DNA from 2 places in the Streptomyces sp. WAC04114 genome. Region 1 is predicted to be linked to the other one. Evidence: predicted binding sites of a transcription regulator. Region 1 holds the regulator's gene; the other holds the start of a gene.
What was found. Region 1 encodes HspR, which represses chaperone genes until heat shock. Its sites were predicted from a motif close to TTGAGNNNNNNNNNCTCAA; they were not measured.
Positions count from the first base shown of each region.

Region 2: lon (endopeptidase La) is a predicted target of HspR. The motif match lies at 3,606-3,624, and genes of this name have one in related genera.

Region 1 is NZ_JAIGQA010000115.1:9,695-15,314, forward strand. Features, by position in the region: gene K4G64_RS25680 (helix-turn-helix transcriptional regulator) at 1-351, opposite strand, end outside; gene K4G64_RS25685 (substrate-binding domain-containing protein) at 539-1,648, opposite strand; gene K4G64_RS25690 (heat shock protein transcriptional repressor HspR) at 1,929-2,381, opposite strand; gene dnaJ (molecular chaperone DnaJ) at 2,387-3,577, opposite strand; gene grpE (nucleotide exchange factor GrpE) at 3,611-4,267, opposite strand; gene dnaK (molecular chaperone DnaK) at 4,264-5,620, opposite strand, start outside.
Region 2 is NZ_JAIGQA010000126.1:11,083-16,702, reverse strand. Features, by position in the region: gene K4G64_RS27070 (HAMP domain-containing sensor histidine kinase) at 1-276, opposite strand, end outside; gene K4G64_RS27065 (response regulator transcription factor) at 273-1,013, opposite strand; gene K4G64_RS27060 (spermidine synthase) at 1,150-1,827, opposite strand; gene K4G64_RS27055 (rhomboid-like protein) at 2,000-2,800, shown strand; gene K4G64_RS27050 (GNAT family N-acetyltransferase) at 2,813-3,472, opposite strand; gene lon (endopeptidase La) at 3,647-5,620, shown strand, end outside.

The DNA of each region.
Region 1 (5,620 bases):
CCGGATCGCCGGGCCCTCCGCCCCCGGCCCGGCCGGCCGCACCTGGCGGCCCAGTCCGGCGTACCACTCGACGGCCGCGACGGCCGAGCCCACCCGCCGCTGGCTCGCACTGACCTCGTCGTGCATCCCGCGCAGCAGCCGGGTCATGACCTCCTGCGGGGAGGTCGGCACCAGCCAGTCCATGTCGTCGGGGTCCGGGTGCAGCAGGGCGAGTTCCAGCAGGCAGGGCACCGGTTCCGCGTCCCGTCGCGGCACCCGGCCGCGCCGTACGGCCCGGGAATACACACGATCCCCGGCCTCGCACAGTCGGTCGGCACCATGGGGATGCTCATCCGCCCCGTGCCCGGCCATCGCCCATCCCACCCCCGGTTCCGCCGTCCTGCCGCAGCGCAACTATGCGCGGACGGGACGTGCTCCGCAACACGGCTCCCCGCGCGGCGAGCACCGGAAACCACCGGTACGCACCGGTTTCCGACGAGCCTCCGCCCGTCACGTCGCGGCAGCCGGCCGGGGTGGGTGAACCCGGCCCGGGGCGCGGCTACTTCAGACCCGCCGCCTGGCACGCCGCCTTGTACTCGGCCGTGCAGATGTCCGACAGCTTGTAGATGTCGTCCGCGACCACCGTGTCCTTGATGTTCTCCTTGGTGAGCGCGACCACGGGCACGAGCTGCGCCGGGATGCCCTTGTCCGTGGGGCTGTCGACCTTGTCGCGGGCGAGGGCGGCGAACTGGATGTCGCGGCCCTGGACCTTGGCGACGGCCATCTCCGCGGCGTTCTCCGCCTCCTGCGGGTAGGACTTGTACACGCTCATGTACTGCTCGCCGCTGAGGATCCGCTGCACGGCGGGGAGCTCCGCGTCCTGCCCGGTGATCGGGGGCAGGTCGGACACGCCCGCGGCCTTCAGCGCCTTGACGATGCCGCCGGCCATGCCGTCGTTGGCGGAGTACACCGCCGCGATGTTGCCCTTGCCGATCTTCTGGATCGCGCCGGCCATGTTGGCCTCGGCGTTCTCCGGCTTCCAGTCCTCGGTGTCGAAGGAGTCGGCGATCGTCACCTTGCCGTTCAGCTCGGACATCGCGCCCGCCTTGAACTGCTTGGCGTTGGGGTCCGTCGGCGAACCGTTCATCATGACGATCTTGTCGGAGAGGCTCGCCTTCTCGCCGATGGCCTCCAGCAGGGTGCGGCCCTGGACCTCACCGACCAGCTCGTTGTCGAAGGAGATGTAGGCGTCGATCGGGCCCTCGGCCAGCCGGTCGTAGGCGATGACCGGGATGCCGGCCTCCTTGGCCTTCTTCACGCCGCTCGCGATGGCCGTCGAGTCGACGGCGTCCAGCAGGATCACGTCGACGCGGTTGTCGATCATCCGCTGCATCTGGCTCGCCTGCTTGTCGGCGCTCGCCTCGGCGTTGGCGTACTCGACGCGGCCCTTGTCGTTGGTGAGCGACTCGACCTTCTGCTTGATGATCGGGTAGTCGAAGTTCTCGTACCGCGTGTTCGCCTTCTCCGGCAGCAACAGCCCCACGGTGATGTCGTTGCCCTTCGCCGGGCTCGCGTCGTCACTGCTCCCCGTCGCGTTGAGCATGCCGCAACCGGCGAGCGTGACGGACATCGTGGCGACTGCCACGGATATGGAGATGCGACGACGCATGCGGGAGCTCACTTCGCGTGTGATTCGGACGCGGGCACCTCTTTTGGGACCCATGTGACTGAAAAGCCAACGCTGATGCGCCTCCAGCGTCAAGCGGAACCACTTAACGAGATGGCAACACCACGCTCCGCAGCAGTTGTGAAGACTCTGCGGAATCATCTTCAAGTGCCGCGCACCCTCCGGTCATCCACAGGAGATCGGGTGAGACCGGGTGAAATCACACCAAGGCATGCGAAAGGGCCGGGAGCGAACTCCCGGCCCTCTCATGTGCGCATGCGCGTCAGTCGGACTGCTGTTGCCGCTTCGGCCGCCACACCACCAGCGCGCTGGTCTGCTGCACCTCCTGGTACGGCACCAGGTCGCGGCGGTACGACGCGTGCACCGCGGCCTCGCGCTGGCGCATCGCCGCCGCGGCACCGTCGAGCGCGTCCTGCATCTCGGCCACCCGGGCCTGGAGCGCGGCGACCTGGTTCTCCAGTTCGATGATGCGCTTGATTCCGGCCAGGTTGATGCCCTCGTCCTGCGACAACTGCTGGACGGTGCGCAGCAGTTCGATGTCGCGGGCCGAGTAACGCCGACCCCGGCCCGCGGTGCGGTCCGGGGAGACCAGGCCCAGCCGGTCGTACTGGCGCAGGGTCTGGGGGTGCAGGCCGGACAGCTGGGCCGCCACCGAGATGACGTAGACCGGGGTCTCCTCGGTCAGTTCATACGGATTGCGCCGACGACCGTCCATCTGACTCATGCTCCCTTCGCGGCCTGGAACAGATCCGCCCGCGGATCCTCACCCGCGGTCGCCTCGCGGTACGCCTCGAGTGCGTCACGAGCCTTCCCCGTCAGGTCCTTCGGAACACTCACCTCCACGGTGACCAGGAGGTCGCCGCGGGTGCCGTCCTTGCGGACCGCGCCCTTGCCCCGGGCGCGCATGGTGCGCCCGTTGGGCGTGCCCGGAGGCAGCTTCAGCGTGACGGGCGGGCCGCCCAGGGTGGGCACCCGCACCTCGCCGCCGAGGGCCGCCTCGGTGAAGGTCACCGGGACGGTGACCGTGAGGTTGTCCTCCTTGCGGCCGAACACCGGGTGGGTGTCGACGTGCACGACCACGTAGAGGTCGCCCGCCGGCCCGCCGCGCTCGCCCGGCGCTCCCTTGCCGCGCAGCCGGATCCGCTGGCCGTCGCTGACGCCCGCGGGGATGCGCACCTGCATGGTCCGCGAGGACTTGGCCCGGCCGCTGCCCTTGCAGACCTCGCAGGCGTTCTCCGCGATCAGGCCGCGGCCCTTGCAGTCCGGGCAGGGGTCGGTCAGGGAGAAGCCGCCGCCGCTGCCCCGGGCGACCTGCCCGGTGCCGACGCAGGTCGGGCACACGCGGGGCGTGCCGTTCTTGTCGCCGGTGCCCGAACAGGCCTTGCAGGGGGACTGCGACGACATCCGCAGCGGGACGGTCGCGCCCTCGATCGCCTCGGTGAAGCTGAGCGTGACCTCGGACTCGATGTCCTGGCCGCGCCGGGGGTGCGTACGCGTCCCCGGCCCGCCCGCGCCGCCGCGGTTGAACAGGCCCCCGAAAACGTCACCGAGGCCGCCGCCGAAGCCGCCGGCTCCCTGACCGCCGCCGCCCTGGGCGCCGCCTCCGAAGAGGTCACCCAGGTCGAAGTTGAAGGAGCCGCCCGCGCCGCCCGGCCCCGGGCGGAAGCCGCCGTTGCCGAAGAGGGCGCGCGCGTCGTCGTACTCCTTGCGCTTCTTGGGGTCGCCGAGGATGTCGTTGGCCTCGGAGATCTCCTTGAAGCGCTCCTCCGCCTTGACGTTGCCGGTGTTGGCGTCCGGGTGGAACTCGCGGGCGAGTTTCCGGTACGCCTTCTTGATCTCGGCCTCGGTGGCGTCCTTGGGGACGCCGAGGACCTTGTAGTAGTCCTTCTCGATGAAGTCCTTGGTGCTCATCCTCGACGCCCCTCCTTCCCTTCGTCTGTGACGTCAGCCCTCGTCCGGGCCACCGCTCTCCTTGTCGTCGGCGTCGGCGGACTCGTCCGCCTTGACCGTCTGTGCCCCCGGCTGGGGTTCGGCCACCGCCACCCGCGCGGGGCGGATGGTGCGCTCGCCGATCCGGTACCCGGGCTGCAGGATCGCGACGCACGTCGTCTCGGTGACGTCCGGTGCGTAGCTGTGCATCAGGGCTTCGTGGATCGTCGGGTCGAAGGGCTCGCCCTCCTTGCCGAACTGCTGCAGGCCCATCTTCGCCGCGGTGCTCTCCAGCGACTCGGCGACGGACTTGAAGCCGCCGACCAGTTCGCCGTGTTCGCGCGCGCGGCCGATGTCGTCGAGCACGGGCAGGAGCTCGGTCAGGAGGTTCGCGATGGCGATCTCCTTGACCGCGATCCGGTCGCGCTCGACCCGGCGGCGGTAGTTCTGGAACTCGGCCTGGAGGCGCTGGAGGTCCGCCGTGCGCTCACCGAGCGCCGTGCGGGCCTGGTCCAGCTGGGCCACCAGAGCCACGTCCTGGCCCGTGTCCCCGGCCGGGGCCGCCCCCTCCTCCGCGGAGGGGGAAGCGGCCTTCGGCTCGGCGTCGTCGGAGGTGGCGCCGGAAGGGACGTCGGGCTGCTGCTCGTCGAAGCCCGGGGTCTCCTCCGTCACGCGGCACCGTCCTTCCGGTCCTCGTCGACGATCTCGGCGTCGACGACGTCGTCGTCAGCGGCCTTGGCACCACCGGCGGCACCGGCGTCACCGGCGGGACCACCGGCCGCCTGGGCGGCGTTGGCATCGGCGTACATGGCCTGGCCGAGCTTCTGCGAGACGGCCGCGACCTTCTCGGTGGCGGTGCGGATCTCGGCGGAGTCCTCGCCCTTGAGCTTCTCCTTCAGCTCGGCGACGGCCTCCTCGACCTCGGTCTTGATGTCGCCCGGGACCTTGTCCTCGTTGTCCTTGAGGAACTTCTCGGTCTGGTAGACGAGCTGCTCGCCCTGGTTGCGGGACTCGGCGGCCTCGCGGCGCTTGTGGTCCTCCTCCGCGTACTGCTCGGCCTCCTGGCGCATGCGGTCGACCTCGTCCTTCGGCAGCGAGGAGCCGCCGGTGACGGTCATCTTCTGCTCCTTGCCCGTGCCCAGGTCCTTCGCGGTCACGTGCATGATGCCGTTGGCGTCGATGTCGAAGGACACCTCGATCTGCGGGACGCCGCGGGGCGCCGGCGGCAGACCGGTCAGCTCGAACATCCCGAGCTTCTTGTTGTACGCCGCGATCTCGCGCTCGCCCTGGTAGACCTGGATCTGCACGGAGGGCTGGTTGTCCTCGGCGGTGGTGAAGATCTCGGACCGCTTGGTCGGGATCGTCGTGTTCCGCTCGATGAGCTTGGTCATGATGCCGCCCTTGGTCTCGATGCCGAGGGACAGCGGGGTGACGTCGAGGAGCAGGACGTCCTTGACCTCGCCCTTGAGGACACCGGCCTGCAGGGCGGCGCCGATGGCGACGACCTCGTCCGGGTTGACGCCCTTGTTGGCGTCCTTGCCGCCGGTCAGCTCCTTGACGAGCTCGGCGACGGCGGGCATACGGGTGGAGCCGCCGACCAGGACGACGTGGTCGATCTCGCTGATGGAGATGCCGGCGTCCTTGATGACGTTGTGGAACGGCGTCTTGCAGCGCTCCAGGAGGTCCGCGGTCAGCTGCTGGAACTGGGCGCGGGTGAGCTTCTCGTCGAGGTGCAGGGGGCCCTCGGCGGAGGCGGTGATGTAGGGCAGGTTGATCGAGGTCTCGGTGGACGAGGACAGCTCGATCTTCGCCTTCTCGGCGGCCTCGCGCAGACGCTGCAGGGCCATCTTGTCCTTGCCCAGGTCCACGCCGTGACCGGACTGGAACTGCTGGACCAGGTAGTCGACGACGCGCTGGTCCCAGTCGTCACCACCGAGGTGGTTGTCACCGTTGGTGGCCTTGACCTCGACGACGCCGTCGCCGATCTCCAGCAGCGAGACGTCGAACGTACCGCCACCGAGGTCG
Region 2 (5,620 bases), on a different contig from region 1:
CTGGGAGATGGAACGGGCCACCGCGGTCATCTCGTCCAGCGGCGCGGTGAGTGAATGGGCCACGAACTGCGTAATGAGAAGCGTGGCGATCATCGAGAAGACCGTGATGAAGCGCAGCTCCGTCTTGGTGTGCACCGCGATCACCGACAGACCCGTGGTGATCAGCACCGAGATGACGACGAGCGCGCCCAGCTTGGTCTTGATCGAGAACGGGCTCACCCCGCCCCAGGGATCCGGCTCCCCGGGGATTCTCCGTCCGGCCGGCCCACCGCTCATGGCGTCGGGGTCTCCAGGGCGTAACCGACGCCGTGCACCGTGCGGATCCGCTCGGCGCCGATCTTCCGGCGCAGCGCCTTGATGTGGCTGTCGACCGTGCGGGTGCCGGAGGCGTCCGCCCAGTCCCAGACCTCGGCGAGCAGCTGCTCACGGGAGAGCACCGCACGCGGGGTGTTCGCCAGGCACACCAGCAGGTCGAACTCGGTGGGCGTCAGGTGAACGTCCTCGCTGCGCACCCGGACCCGGCGCTGCGCGTGGTCGATCTCCAGCTCGCCGAGGCGCAGGATGCCGGAGCGGGGGGTGGCCGCCGCGATGGCGGCCCGCTCCACCCGGCGCAGCAGGACGTGCACGCGCGCCGCCAGCTCCCGCATCGAGAACGGCTTGGTCATGTAGTCGTCGGCACCGACGCCGAGCCCGACCAGCATGTCGGTCTCGTCGTCGCGCGCGGTGAGCATCATCACCGGCACGGGGCGGGCGGCCTGGACGCGCCGGCAGACCTCCAGGCCGTCGAAGCCGGGCAGCATGATGTCGAGGATCAGCAGGTCGGGCTGCCACGCCTCGGCCGTGTCGACCGCGGACGGTCCGTCACCCGCCGTTTGCACGAGGAATCCCTCGGCCCGCAGGCGGGTCGCGATGGCGTCCACGATCGTCGCGTCGTCCTCGACCACCAGGACCCGGCGCTGTGCGCCCGGAGTAGCCGTCGCCGAACCGTTGTGGGAGGTCTGTGTCTGCTCCATCGCCCGCCCCTGGGGTGTGCTTTCCCGGAATCAGTGGGGTGATTCCTTCTGACTGGCTATGCCTGCGCATGGTTGCGATTGACGCTTGAATGATCGGCGTCAGAGGAGCAGCGTACGGGGAGTCAGTACGCCTTTGCTATCCAGGGCGGATGCCGAGGTGCACGACGTCCGGAACGCCCCGGGCAACGGGGATCTCTTCGGTACGCACCCGTTGGAACCCGGCATTCCGCAAGGTTTCTTCGAATTCCGGAGACGGCCGGGCGGACCAGACCGCGAGAACCCCGCCGGGTCTCAACACCCGTGCGCAGCTTGCCAGTCCGGCTTCCCCGTAGAGATTTCCGTTGCCCTCCGTGACGGTCCAGTCGGGTCCGTTGTCGATGTCGAGGCACAGGGCGTCGTACGTGTCGGATGTCTCATTGACGTGGGCGACGAGATCGGCCTCGACGATTTTCGCGCGGGGATCCGCCAGGGCTGGGGCGGAGAGCGCGGAGAGCGGGCCGTCGAGATGCCATTCGACGATCGCGTGCTCGCGTTCCACCACCGTGATCCGCCCCCAGCGGGGGTCCGCCGCGGCGTGCGCTAGGGAGAAGCCGACGCCGAGTCCGCCGATCAGGACGTGGGGGCGGTCCCTGCCGTCCAGGGCGTCCAGCGCGGCGTCGACCAGCCGCCGCTCCGAGCGGCCGTCGGAGGTGTCCATCAGGAAACAGCCGTTGGCGATGATCTCCAGCCGGCCGCCGTGCCGCCGCAGCACCACCTCACCGTGCGGGCCCTCGCGACGGTCCAGGACCTCGGGAATGTCGTACGAGCTAGGCATGGGGGCATCCTGGCAGGAGTGGACCAAGGGGCGCCCGTCGATTCGGCGGGGCCCGAGGCAGGACGCGGGACGGGGTTTTCGGGTTGCTGTGAATCCGCTTCCACGTGGCGCAGGTCACAGACAGTGCGGTGTCGGGAGCGAAGGCTGGGACATGACGGAAGGAGTGCCCGTTTTGGAACGCACCGCGCCGCCCCCCGAGCCCGCCGCACCCACACCGGCGGACGCGCCGTTCTCCGACGTGGCCGGGCTGCTCGACGGGATGCCGCGGCAGCGGAGCCCCCGGGAGACGGCGGTCGCGGGAGGGGGGGAGCCCGCCCCGGCGGCAGCGCCCCGCTCCCACACGCTCCGCCCCTGGCTGCTGCTGCCCACCCCCACGGGTACGCCGTTCACCTTCGGCTACGCGACGCTCCTCTGTCTCACCTCGCTGATCGCCGCGTACGCGGACCCGGCCCTGGTGCACGCCCTGCTCCAGGGCTCCAGCACGGACATGGCGCACCTGGTGCGCACGCCGGAGCTGGTGCTGATCGGCAGCGCGCTGTGGGTCGCGGGCGGGGTGACCTCGCCGTTCGCCATCGCCTTCGTGCTCGTGCTGACCGCGCTGGAACGGCGGATCGGGGGCCTGCGCACGGCCGGGGTCTTCCTGCTCGGGCATGTCCTCGCCACCCTCGCGACCGAGGTGCCCGTGGGGCTCGCGGTGCTGGCCGGGCACCTCCCCGACAGTTCCCTGCACCGCCTCGACTACGGCGTCAGCTTCGGTGTCGCCGCCGGTATCGGCGCCCTGGCCGGTCTGCTGCCGCTGTGGCTGCGCCTGCCGCTGCTGGCCGGGTTCGGGTGGATGCTGATCCAGGACCTGCTCGCCTTCACCGACCCGTTGACGAACTGGGGGCACCTCATCGCCCTGGGCATCGGGCTCGCGACCTGGCCGGTGGTCCGGCGCTCGTATGCGGCTCGCCTTCACCCCGCCGGGGTCTGACCTCCGGGTCCCTCAGGTCCGGGCGGAGGCCGCCCGGTCGTACCTCGCGCTGGTCAGCAGGGCCACCACCTCCCAGCCCAGCGCCTCGTAGAGCCCTCGTCCGGCGGGGGTGCCGGACAGGACGCCGGTCCGCGCCCCCTGGCGGACGGCGGCGTCCTGCAGCGTCCGCATGACGATGCTGCCCAGACCTCTGCGTCGGTGTTCGGGGGCGGTCTCGACCTGGTCTACGACGGCGGTGCCGCCCGTCGGGGCGATCTGGCCGCGTGCCGCCAGGGACCCGTCCGGCGCGGCCACCATCACGCGGGTCACCCCTCCGCGCGACCACTCACGCAGCCGGTAGCCCTCGGGGACGGCCGCAGCGCCGTCCGGCGCCAGCGGGACCCGCATCAGGAAGCCGGGCTCGGGGTCGATCCACCAGCCGTCGTCCAGCCAGCCGGCCACCACCGACGGATCCCGGAACGCCTTCAGCCATACGCCCTGCCCGGTCACCGCCCCGGCCACCTTGCGCACGGTCGCCTCGTCGAGACCTTCGCCGGCCGCGCCGCACACATGCCGCGTGACGTGCCCGTACAGCCCCATGTCGATGGTCCAGCCCCACGGCTCGGCCAGGGGAGGAGCGGCCCCGCGTGACACGACCCACCCGTTCACCCATGCCCGCACGGTCTCGTCCATGCCGCCCCCTGTAATGGCTAAAGCTCTCCTGTGGCTCTTACATGTAGGACCTTACGCGCCCTCTCGCTCCCGGTGTCATGAGTGATCGCTGACAGCGAACAGCGGGTGGGGAACATCCGGCGCCGTCCAAGCATTGAGTCGGCATAGCTCAACTTGACTGCCGAAGGGGAGATCATGGCTTCGACGTCCACACCGCTCACCCTGCCCGTGCTGCCGCTCGACGGCGAGGTCGTGCTGCCCGGCATGGTGGTCCCGCTGGACCTGAGCGATTCCGAGGTCCGTGCCGCGGTGGAGGCCGCTCAGGCCGCTGCCCGGACAACACCCGGAAAGCCCCGGGTACTCCTGGTGCCACGCATCGACGGGACCTACGCCGGCACCGGTGTCCTCGGCACCGTCGAACAGGTCGGCCGGCTGGCCGACGGCGACCCGGGCGCCCTGATCCGCGGCCGGAGCCGGGTGCGCATCGGAGCGGGGACCACCGGTCCCGGCGCGGCCCTCTGGGTCGAGGGCACCAGCGTCGACGAGACCGTGCCGGAGCCGCTGCCCGGTCATCTCGCCGAACTGGTCAAGGAGTACAAGGCCCTCGCCACCGCCTGGCTGCGCAAGCGCGGCGCCTGGCAGGTCGTCGACCGGGTGCAGGCCATCGACGACGTCTCGGCGCTGGCCGACAACTCCGGCTACTCGCCGTTCCTGACCACCGACCAGAAGGTCGAACTGCTGGAGACCGCCGACCCGGTGGCCCGGCTGAAGCTCGCCACCCAGCAGCTGCGCGACCACCTCGCCGAGCAGGACGTGGCCGAGTCCATCGCCAAGGACGTCCAGGAGGGCGTCGACAAGCAGCAGCGCGAGTTCCTGCTGCGGCGTCAGCTGGAAGCCGTCCGCAAGGAGCTGCGCGAACTCAACGGTGAGCAGGAGGGCGAGGAGTCCGACGACTACCGCACCCGCGTGGAGGCCGCGGACCTGCCCGAGAAGGTCCGTGAGGCCGCGCTCAAGGAGGTCGACAAGCTGGAGCGGTCCTCCGACCAGTCGCCCGAGGGCTCCTGGATCCGCACCTGGCTCGACACGGTCCTGGAGATGCCTTGGAACGAGCGCACCGAGGACGCCTACGACATCCGGGGCGCCAAGGCCGTGCTGGACGCCGAGCACTCCGGTCTCCAGGACGTGAAGGAGCGCATCACCGAGTACCTGGCGGTGCGCAAGCGGCGGGACGACCGGGGCCTCGGCGTGGTCGGCGGGCGGCGCGGCGGTGCCGTGCTCGCGCTCGTCGGGCCGCCCGGTGTCGGCAAGACCAGCCTCGGCGAGTCCGTCGCGCACGCCATGGGCCGCAAGTTCGTGCGCGTCGCCCTCGGCGGCGTCCGCGACGAGGCCGAGATCCGCGGCCACCGGCGTACGTACGTCGGCGCGCTGCCGGGCCGGGTCGTGCGGGCCATCAAGGAGGCCGGGTCGATGAACCCGGTCGTGCTCCTCGACGAGATCGACAAGGTGGGCTCGGACTTCCGGGGCGACCCGGCCGCCGCCCTCCTCGAAGTGCTCGACCCGGCGCAGAACCACACCTTCCGGGACCACTACCTGGAGGTCGAGCTGGACCTGTCGGACGTCGTCTTCCTCGCGACCGCCAACGTCCTGGAGGCGATTCCGGAGGCACTCGCCGACCGGATGGAGATCGTCCGCCTGGACGGCTACACCGAGGACGAGAAGGTCGTCATCGCCCGTGACCACCTGCTCCCGCGCCAGCTGGAGCGGGCCGGACTCGACAAGGACGAGGTGACCATCGACGAGGGCGCGCTGCGCAAGCTCGCCGGTGAGTACACGCGCGAGGCGGGCGTGCGCACCCTGGAGCGGTCCGTCGCACGGCTGCTGCGCAAGGTCGCCGCCCAGCACGAACTGGGCGAGCGGAAGCTGCCGTTCACCGTCCGGGACGAGGACCTGCGTGACCTGATCGGCCGACCGCACCACGTGCCCGAGTCCGCCCAGGACCCGGCCGAGCGGCGGACGTCCGTGCCGGGCGTGGCGACCGGGCTCGCGGTGACCGGGGCGGGCGGTGACGTGCTCTACGTCGAGGCGTCCCTGGCCGACCCGGAGACGGGCGCGGCCGGGCTGACCCTGACCGGTCAGCTGGGCGACGTGATGAAGGAGTCCGCGCAGATC